3 regions of the Tistrella arctica genome follow, and region 1 is predicted to be linked to each of the others. Evidence: riboswitches for the same ligand, from Rfam matches in the RefSeq annotation. Region 1 holds a riboswitch; each other region holds the start of a gene.
What was found. A riboswitch is a leader RNA that binds a small molecule or an ion and turns the genes downstream of it on or off. The one in region 1 is predicted to bind S-adenosylmethionine.
Positions count from the first base shown of each region.

Region 2: it holds a riboswitch for S-adenosylmethionine, as region 1 does, so the genes downstream of both, metA (homoserine O-acetyltransferase MetA) here and metZ (O-succinylhomoserine sulfhydrylase) in region 1, are expected to answer to the same signal.
Region 3: it holds a riboswitch for S-adenosylmethionine, as region 1 does, so the genes downstream of both, metK (methionine adenosyltransferase) here and metZ (O-succinylhomoserine sulfhydrylase) in region 1, are expected to answer to the same signal.

Region 1 is NZ_JBBKTV010000003.1:432,151-435,599, forward strand. Features, by position in the region: gene WG924_RS08820 (ABC transporter permease family protein) at 1-971, shown strand, start outside; gene WG924_RS08825 (ATP-binding cassette domain-containing protein) at 968-1,615, shown strand; SAM riboswitch at 1,704-1,783, shown strand; gene metZ (O-succinylhomoserine sulfhydrylase) at 1,841-3,115, shown strand; gene apaG (Co2+/Mg2+ efflux facilitator ApaG/CorD) at 3,289-3,449, shown strand, end outside.
Region 2 is NZ_JBBKTV010000001.1:584,710-588,158, forward strand. Features, by position in the region: gene WG924_RS02670 (thiolase family protein) at 1-550, opposite strand, end outside; gene WG924_RS02675 (hypothetical protein) at 1,074-1,622, opposite strand; SAM-I-IV-variant riboswitch at 1,772-1,887, shown strand; gene metA (homoserine O-acetyltransferase MetA) at 1,931-2,851, shown strand; gene WG924_RS02685 (LysR family transcriptional regulator) at 2,860-3,449, opposite strand, start outside.
Region 3 is NZ_JBBKTV010000013.1:29,400-32,848, reverse strand. Features, by position in the region: gene lnt (apolipoprotein N-acyltransferase) at 1-498, shown strand, start outside; gene WG924_RS23840 (helix-turn-helix domain-containing protein) at 850-1,254, shown strand; SAM riboswitch at 1,370-1,445, shown strand; gene metK (methionine adenosyltransferase) at 1,582-2,751, shown strand; gene trmB (tRNA (guanosine(46)-N7)-methyltransferase TrmB) at 2,857-3,449, shown strand, end outside.

The DNA.
Region 1 (3,449 bases):
CCGCCGGCCATGCCGCCGCCCTGGCGCAACTGGCGCTGGCAGCGGTGGCGGTGGGCATCTGGTGGCTGGGCGCGCGGCTGGCGCGGTTCTGGCTGGCGGGCGGTCGCGGCGATCATCCGGCCCGCATCGATCCACCGCTGGTGCGACGGCCACCCCAGCCCGTGGCGCCGGCGCTGTCGGGCCTGTCGGGGCTGGTCGGCGGTCTGGCGCTGCTGCTGGCAGCCGCCAGCCTTGCCACCCTGGTGATCTGGGCGCTGGCGGCAAGCTGGCGGTTCCCCGATCTGCTGCCCATGCGCTGGGCGCCGGACCGGCTGGCCGATACCGTGGCGCTGCTCGGCAATGTCATCGCCCGCACGGTCTGGCTGGGGCTGCTGCCGGTGGCCATCGCCCTGCCGCTGGCGGTGCTGGTGCTGGAACGCGAGGCTTTGGGTGCCGACGGCGGAACCGGGGCCGGCCGCTCGCTGTCGCAGGCGGCGGAGGCGCTGGTCTATCTGCCGCTGCTGCTGCCGCCGGCGGCGTTCCTGGCCGGCATCCGCGCGCTGGCGCTGCGTCTGGGGCTGGACGGCACGGTGGCGGCGGTGGTGTGGTGCCATCTGCTCTATGTGTTCCCCTATCTGTTTCTGGCGCTGCGCGAAAGCTATCGCCGCACCGATCCCCGGCCGCGGCTGCTGGCGCGCAGCCTGGGGCGAGGGGCGGGGGGCGCCTGGGTGGCGGTGATGCTGCCGCTGACCGCGCGGCCGATGGCGATTGCCACAGCGATCGGCTTCGCGGTTGGTGTGGCGCAATATCTGCCGGCGCTGATGATCGGCGGCGGCCGGCTGCCGGTGCTGGCCACCGAAGCCGTCGCCGCCGCATCGGGCATCGACCGGCGGGCGGCATCGACGGCCGCCCTGCTGATGACCGTCCTGCCCGCCATCGGCTTCCTTCTGGCCAGCTTGATCCGCGCGCCGGCCCGGGCGGTACGGCAATGACCGCCGGGCTGGTGCTTGACCGGCTGGCCCTGCGCATCCATGGCCGGCCGCTGATCGGCCCGCTGAATCTGGCGGTGCCGGCAGGCGTGATCGGCGCCGTGGTCGGCCCGTCGGGCGTGGGCAAATCCACCCTGCTGGCGGTGATCGCCGGCATCGCCGGGCCGGGGGTGACCATGGCCGGCCGGGTGTGGCTGGACGGCACCGCCATCGACACTCTGCCGCCCGAGGCGCGGCATGTGGGGTTGATGATGCAGGATGACCTGCTGTTCCCGCATCTGACGGTTGCCGCCAATATCGGCTTCGGCCTGCCTGCCGGGCTGCCACGGACCACGCGCCGGGCCTTGATCGACGCGGCACTGGCCGAGGCGGGGCTTGCCGGGCTGGGTGGCCGCGACCCGCTGACCCTGTCGGGGGGGCAGCGGGCACGGGTGGCGCTGATGCGGATGCTGGCGGCACGCCCGCGCATGGTTCTGATGGACGAACCCTTCGCACGGCTGGACCGGCCGCTGGCCCAGAGGCTGCGCACGGCCGTGTTCGCCCGCATCCGCGCCGAGGCGGTGCCGGCGCTGATCGTGACCCATGATCCCGACGAGGCGGCGGCGGCCGGCGGGCCGGTGCTGGATCTACAGGCCGCGGATGGGTGAAAGATACTGATATCTTCAGGACTTGACCCCCGGTCGCGGCCGGGCGTATCGTGGCGCCCTGATGTCGCGGGGCACGTGTGGCTTGTGCCGGCGCATCCGTGGGGATTTGGGCCGGCCGGCTTGCGGACCACGTAAATCTCGCTGCTAAAAGGTCGGGAGCGGGCGCAGAACGGATTGTGCGTCGACCCGGCCAGAGGCCGGGTTTTTTTATGCGGACATGTGACCATGCGGGAAGACGGGGGCCGGAACGGCGTCGAGGACGAATGTGCGGCCGATGACGGGCTGTGGGAGAGCGATCGGGGCGGCAGCGACAGGACGGCGGCCGGCGCCGGCCGCCGTCAGGCGACGCTGGCGGTGCGCGGCGGGCTGGACCGCAGCCCCCATGGCGAGACATCGGAAGCGCTGTTCCTGAATTCGGGCTATGTCTATGACAGCCCGGCCAGGGCCGAGGCACGGTTCAAAGGCGAGGAGCCCGGCTTCGTCTACAGCCGCTATGGCAACCCGACGGTGCGCACCTTCGAGACCCGCCTGGCGGCGCTGGAGGGCGCCGAGGCCTGCCGGGCCACGGCATCGGGCATGTCGGCGGTATGGACCGCCCTGGTCTGCCAGCTCCGCCAGGGCGATCATGTGGTCGCGGCCGAAGCACTGTTCGGATCGTGCCAGTACATCCTGACGGAATTGCTGCCCCGGTTCGGTATCGAGACCAGCTTCGTGCGCGGCGACGATATCGCGGCGTGGTCGGCGGCGGTGCGGCCGAACACCAAGGTGTTCTTTCTGGAAACCCCGTCGAACCCGCAGCTTGAACTGATCGACCTTCAGGCGGTGGCGGCGGTGGCGCGCGATTGCGGCGCCAGACTGGTGGTCGACAACGTGTTCGCCACACCGATCCTGCAGAAGCCGCTGCAACTGGGCGCCCATGTCGTGGTCTATTCCGCCACCAAGCATATCGACGGCCAGGGCCGGGTGCTGGGCGGCGCGATCCTGTCGGACGAAGCCTTCTGCGATGGCGAGCTGCGCAATTTCCTGCGCCATACCGGCCCGACCTTGAGCGCCTTCAACGCCTGGGTGCTGCTGAAGGGGTTGGAAACCCTGCCGCTGCGGGTGCGGGAACAGACCCGGGCCGCCACCGCGCTGGCCCGGCGGCTTGAAAATCATCCGGCGTTGACGCGGCTGATCTATCCGGGCCTCGCCTCGCATCCCCAGCATGCCCTGGCACGCCGGCAGATGCAGGGCGGCGGCACGGTGCTGGCGCTGGATTTCACCGGCGGCAAGGATGCGGCCTTCCGCTTCCTTGAGCGTCTGGAGGTGGCCGACATCTCGAACAACCTGGGTGACAGCAAGACCTTGGCCACCCACCCGGCCACCACCACCCATCAGCGCCTGACCGCCGATCAGCGGACCGCCGTGGGCATCACCGAAGGGCTGGTGCGGGTGTCGGTGGGGCTTGAGGATGTGGACGATCTGGCGGCCGATCTGGGGGCCGCACTCGACGCCGCATAACCGCCCGCGACACCGGCCTGCCGATTAGGGCTTGCGCTCGGCACTGGAAATCCGCTGCATTGGTCGCAATATTGGCTTCGCAGACCCTTCGAGGCCGGCATGCGGGCGGGTTTGCCGGGGTGGCGGCATCGGTAGGGTGTCGCCATGATGCGACGATTGAGCAGGTGGGGATGATGGCGGCGGAACATGAATACAGCGCGACAACCCGCTCGATCATGGTGGCGGTACGTCCGTTCTATGTCGACGACCAGTCATCGCCGGAAGACGGGCAGTTTGTCTTCGCCTATCACATCCGGATCGAGAATCACGGCGCCGACACGGTCCAGTTGCGCAG
Region 2 (3,449 bases), on a different contig from region 1:
ACCGCGCGGCGAAGGCGTCCTGCGCCTCACGCGTGATCTGGAGCCTGGCCACGAGGTCTTCGGTGTGCCAGCCGGAATGCTGACCGGAGAAGGCGTCGTTGAGCCCGTCGGTCAACATGCTGTCGAAGATCTGGGCCGGCCCCATCCGGTAGCCCCAGCGCCCGCCATCCATCAGATATGGCGCCCGGTCCATGTTCTCCATGCCGCCGGCAATGGCGGCATCACTGTCGCCGGCGGCAATCTCCAGCGCGGCGGACAGGATGGCCTGCGCGCCCGAGCCACAGACGCGGTTGACGGTCAGTGCCGGGACGGAAACCGGCAGCCCGCCGCCGATGGCCGCCTGGCGGGCCGGATTCATCCGATTGCCGGCCTGGATGACATTGCCCATCACCACGGTGCCGATGTCATCGCCTGAAAGCCCGGCGCGTCGAAGGGTTTCCTGCACGACGACGGCGCCGAGGTCGGTTGCCGGCACGCCTTTGAGCGCGCCGTTATAGGCGCTGATCGCCGTGCGGACCGGGTGGCCAAGGATGATGTGACGCGTGCTCATGATGTTCTCCAGACCTCGATGTCGGCGTCGATGGTGCAGCGTTCAGATGATGGAAGGCGATATTGCGGCTGCAATGGTCGGATCGTCCGCGGCGCCCGCACCATAGAGCGCGGCCGGGATGAATGCCGCGAGTGGCCGCCGGCTTGCCCTTTCCCTGATGGCGCCCATATTCATGATGTTTATCATCATAGATCACAAATATGACAACCATCATGTAAATGTCAACGGCACGGACGGAGAATTTCAGCCGGGGACGACCTGATCGGGTAGTCCCTCGTTCCGTCGGTCACGGCGCAGTCGGGATCACCTGAACAGGCCACATCGGGGTCGGCCGGTTCCGCGCGCCCTTCTGCGGGAGAGCGAATGCGATGACCTCGTCGCCATTGCGAGACCTGATGCCACCATGCCCGCCGGCGGCGAACCACATATTGCCGACCGTCCGCGCCTATGTAAGTCAGCGGCTTGGTATTGCCGCCGGCCGGCAGATGGACCTGCGGGCGCAGGGCACACCCAGGACATTCAGCTAGTCGGGCGTCTTGTCATAGACCCAGCCGCTCAACACGATCCTGCCGTTCATCACCAGCGGTGGCGCGGTGATGAAATGGAAGCCGGGCGGCACCGGCCCCATGTTCTGACGCAGATCGACCATGCCGCCGTCACCGGACGTTTCATCGCCCGTGGTCGCGTCGAGCGCGATCACGTCGCGGTGCGGTGTGCACAGATACAGCGAATTGCCGGCCTTGATCGGGGTCGCCTCGAAGCTGAATTCGCGGCCGCGCCTTTTCTCGCCCGGCTTCGGCATGTCGCCGATCGAGAACGACCACGCCTTTTCAAGCCGGGCGACATTGTCGGGGGTGATCTGGTCGAGCGCCGAGAACCGGTCATTCGCATGGGTGCCGCCATAGGATCGCCAGTCCGCTCTGGCAATGAAGCGGTCGGCGGGCGCCTGCGCCCCGGCCGTCCAGCCCGATGTGTCGACGGCGCGGGCATAGCGCATGTCGGTGATCCTGTAACCCGCCGCGAAGACGAGGCCGACCAGAACCATACAGGCCAGCATGCCGCCCCACGACACCGCCCGGCTCTGGCTGTGGCCGGCAACAGGACGTCTGGCGAATTGTTTCCGATCGATGTCTCCGCGCCGTGGCGATCATCCGGGCATGCAGCGCCACGCAGGCGGTCATACTTGCCCCTTGAGACGGCCGGAAATCTCCCCTACAACTGACGCGACATCAAGAGTTGGGGCGCGCCCAACGCCAACCTGCCGACCGGGCAAGGTGGCACTCCCGTCCTGTTTCATGGGGGAGGATGTGGCCGGACCGGCAATCAATCGGATCACGCCACGGCGCCAGCCCCGCACTACGTCGGAGGATGAACGCGTCGATGCCGATCAAGATTCCCGATGACCTGCCGGCCCGGAGCACGCTCGAAGCCGAAGGCGTGATGGTCATGCGTGAGACCGACGCCATACGGCAGGATATCCGGCCGTTACGGGTCGGGCTGCTCAATCTCATGCCCAACAAGATCCGGACGGAAACCCAGATCGCGCGCCTGATCGGCGCGACGCCGCTACAGGTCGAATTGTCGCTGATCCGCATCGGCAGCCACGTCGCGCGCAATACATCTAATGATCATATGAGTTCATTCTATCGAAGCTGGGACGATATCCGGTCGGAGCGCTTCGATGGTTTCATCATCACCGGTGCCCCCATTGAACGGCTGCCCTTTGAAGAAGTCACCTATTGGGGGGAGCTGTGCGACGTTTTCGACTGGACCCAGACGAACGTTCATCGCTGTTTCAATATCTGCTGGGGCGCGCAGGCGGCGGTGCATCATTTCCACGGTGTGCCCAAGCATGACCTGCCGGAAAAGGCCTTTGGCGTGTTCCGGCACCGCAATCTGGCGCCGGCCTCGCCCTATCTGCGCGGCTTTTCCGATGATTTCTCGATTCCCGTATCACGCTGGACCGAGATCCGGCGAGAGGATCTGCCCCGGGATGCCGGCATCACCGTGCTGGCCGAGAGTGACGACGCCGGCTTGTGCCTGCTTGACGATCCACGGCACCGCTCGCTGCACATGTTCAATCATCTTGAATACGACCGGACCTCGCTTGCCGAGGAATACCAGCGCGATGCGGCGACCGGCGATGCGATGCAGGTGCCGAAGAACTACTTTCCGAAGGACGATCCGACCCGGGAGCCGGAAAACCGCTGGCGCAGCCACGCCCATCTGCTGATCGGCAACTGGATCAACGAGATCTACCAGACCACGCCATTCGACATCGAGGCCGTCGGCGCCGATTGACGGCGCGGTCAATCGCCATGGTCGCGGCCGGCATCGCCAAGGGCGGCGATCCGGCCGCGCAGCCAGTGCTGGCCGGGATGGGTGTCGTTGCGACGGTGCCATGACATGACGAACGGTACCGCCGGCAGATCCAGCGGCGGTGGCAGCATCACCATGGCATCGGCATGGCCCGAGGCCATGACCATGCCTTCCATCAGGGTCGCGATCAGGTCCGACCGCGCCACCAGCAGCGGCGCCGCGTACATATGGGGCAGGGTCAGGGCCAGGTGCCGTTTCAGACCCCGTCGCGCCAGAGCCGCGTCCACCTGCCCGAACTGGTCGCCTTCGGGCGAGACCAGCAGATGCGACAGCGTGAGGAAAGCGGTCAGATCCAGCGGTGCCTGCGCGGCCGGGTGATCTTTCCGCAGCACACAGACGAAGCGTTCCCTGAACAGCCGCTGGTGCAGGATCCGACCGCCGCCGGTTGCGGTGGGCGGAACGCCGACGGCGATATCGACCGTGCCGGCATCCAGCATCGCGATTGCATCGTCTCGGGCCGCGATGTCGCGGATATGCAGAGCCATGCCCGGTGCGTCACGCCGCAGCCGGTCCAGCAGTC
Region 3 (3,449 bases), on a different contig from region 1:
GCGTTCAACCCGTTCCCCAAGCTGACTGAGGGGACGATGGATTTCTCGGCCGGCCCCGGCCCCGCCACGCTGGCGCTGCCCGGCCTGCCGCCGGCAAGCCCGCTGATCTGTTATGAGGCGATCTTCCCCGGGGCGGTCACTGCCGGGGCCGACCCCGCCGCCCGGCCGGGCTTTCTGCTGAACGTGACCAATGACGGCTGGTTCGGCCTGACCGCCGGCCCCTTCCAGCATTTCGCCGCCGCCCGGATGCGGGCGATCGAGGAAGGCCTGCCGCTGGTCCGTGCCGCCAATAACGGCATATCGGCGATCGTCGACCCGCTGGGGCGGATCGTGGCGCTGTTGCCCCTGGACCGACGCGGCGTGCTGGATGGTCCGCTGCCGGTGGCGCTGGCACCGACCATCTATGCCCGGATGGGCGACAAGGCCGCCGGCATCGCGGCCCTGCTGGTGATGGCGGCAGGTCTGCTGACCACCCGCCGCAATACCGACGCTGCCTGAGCATTCACAAGATCTTGATATATTTTGGTATGACCTTCTCATGATCTTGCAGTGTCCGAGTGATAACTTTTATTCCTGAGAAAATTCCGTAGAACGTTTGAACCGGCGCTCTGATTTTCCCCCGGAGAGTCAGTAAACTACTTTGCGATGTCGAGTCTGCGGAAAAAAGCAACTGATGCGTGTTCAACCTGTCACCGGAGGCGAGTGTGACCGGGAATGCAACCCGGAATACGCGTTTCGTGCAGCCCCATGCGCGCGCCGGGGTTGACCCATGCCATGGCGTGATGTCATCTATCCGGCTGGTAACAGGTCGGAAACGAGGCCTGCGGGGTTCGAGGAGGGATGACGCGGATGGTGACGAGACTGAACCCGATTGACGCTCATGTCGGTGGACGCGTGCGGTTGCGCCGGCAGCTTCTGGGGCTCAGCCAGGAAAAGCTGGGGCAGCGGGTGGGGCTGACCTTCCAGCAGATCCAGAAATATGAACGCGGCACCAATCGCATCGGCGCGGGCCGGCTGTTCCTGATCGCCCATGCCTTGGATGTGCCGGTATCGTTCTTCTATGATCAGGCAGAAGCGGTGGCGGGAGGACGCGGGCTGCTGAGCATCGATGACGGCTTCGACTGGGCGGTGATGGAAGGCCCGGACGCCCAGATGCTGGCCTTCGACTTCGCTCGCATTCCCGATGCACGCACCCGCACCCGCGTGATCGACCTGGCCCGCTCGATGAGCGACGCCATCGGAACTGGTGCCTGAAAAACGTGCTTGATTCCGGAAGCACGTCGTGAAAGTTTCATCCGACGGTTTGAGCAAAACCACCACGCGAATTCTGCATCTGCTGCAAGCGCAGCATGTGAGAGCGTGGGTATGTCAAACCGTCCGTGGTCGGATTTGTGCCGCTTGCCGCCACGTTAAACAGTGCGCTAAGTGGGCTTGGTGGGCGCATTCTCGTGTCAACCCGCCGAGAACCCAGACGCACGGAGTCCATCGTAGGCAGCCGGCGGGCTCAAACCCCGCGAGGTTGCCCGGACCGTGGTCGGAACCACGGTTCGTCGTCGGTTCTTGAGGGGTTGAAGACGCGTCATGGCCCGCAGCAACTACCTGTTCACCAGCGAGTCGGTCTCCGAAGGCCATCCGGACAAGATCTGTGACCGGATTTCGGATGCCGTTCTCGACCATCTTCTGTCTGCCGACCCGTTCTCGCGGGTCGCCTGCGAAACACTCGCGACCACCAACCGGGTGGTGATTGCGGGTGAAATCCGCTCCAAGGGCGATACGTCGCCCGAGACGATCGAGCAGGTGGCGCGCGACGTCATCCGCGACATCGGTTACGAGCAAGACGGCTTCCACTGGCGGACCGCCAGGATCGAGGTGCTTCTGCACGATCAGTCGGCTGATATCGCGGCTGGCGTCGATGCCGCCGGCAACAAGGACGAAGGCGCCGGCGACCAGGGCATCATGTTCGGCTATGCCTGCCGGGAAACCGACGCGCTGATGCCGGCGCCGATCCATTATGCGCACACCATCCTGCGCAATCTGCGCGCCGCCCGCCGCTCGGGCGACGTGGCGCTGCTCGGCCCCGACGCCAAGAGCCAGGTGACCCTGCAATACGAAGGCGGCAAGCCGGTGGGCGCCACCTCGATCGTGTTGTCGACCCAGCACATCGCCGGCGTCACCCAGGACGAGGTGAAGGCCGCCGTGCGGCCGATCATCGAGGCCTCGCTGCCTGCGGGCTGGATGTGCGACGACGCTCATCTCTATATCAATCCGACCGGTAATTTCGTGATCGGCGGCCCGGATGGCGATGCCGGCCTGACCGGACGCAAGATCATCGTCGACACCTATGGCGGTGCCGCGCCCCATGGTGGCGGCGCCTTTTCGGGCAAGGATCCGACCAAGGTCGACCGGTCTGCCGCCTATGCCGCGCGCTATCTGGCGAAGAACGTGGTGGCGGCCGGTCTGGCCGATCGCTGCACCATTCAGCTATCCTATGCCATCGGCGTGTCGCACCCGCTGTCGGTGTATGTCGACACCCATGGCACCGGCCAGGTCGACGAGGCGAAGCTGGAGGCGGCGATGCGCGAGGTGATGAACCTGACCCCGCGCGGCATCCGCGAGCATCTGCAGCTGAACAAGCCGATCTTCGCCCGCACCGCGTCCTATGGCCATTTCGGGCGTGAGCCCGAGGCCGATGGCGGCTTCTCGTGGGAGAAGACCGATCTGGTGGAGGCGATCAAGCAGCTTGTGCTTTGATCCTGATCCATGCGATCAGCAAGGGGCGGCATCCGGAGATCCGGATGCCGCCCGCTTTTTTGTCGACAGCCCACCCCACTGACCAGCCCGGACACCGGACCGCCGATGACCGTTTCAAGCCCTGAGCCCGCCGCCCCGACCGACCCTGATGTCGATGACGCCGACAGCCAGGGCGACAGTGTCGGGCGGCGCCATTTCGGCCGCCGCATCGGCCGGCCGTTGAAAGCCAATCGCAGCCGGGTGCTGGAACAGACGCTGCCGGCGCTGGCGATCGCGCTGCCGCCGCGCGGCGAGGGCGGGCCGCTGTCGCCGATCGACCCCCGGGCGCTGTTCGATCATCCGCCGGCGGCGCTGGCGCTGGAAATCGGCTTCGGCGGCGGCGAGCATCTGATCGCCAGGGCCGAGGCCGAGCCGGAAACCGGCTTCATCGGCTGTGAGCCCTATATCGGCGGCATGTCGGCGCTTCTGGTAGAACTGGAGGCCCGCGGCCTGCGCAATGTGCGGGTGCTGGGCGATGATGCCGCCCGCCTGCTGGACGTGCTGCCCGATGCCTGTCTCGACCGGGTCTATCTGCTGTTCTCGGACCCCTGGCCCAAGCGCCGCCATGCCAAGCGCCGTTTCATCCAGCCCGAGACGGTGGCGGCGCTGGCCCGGGTGCTGAAGCCGGGCGGCGAACTGACGGCCGCCACCGATCATAC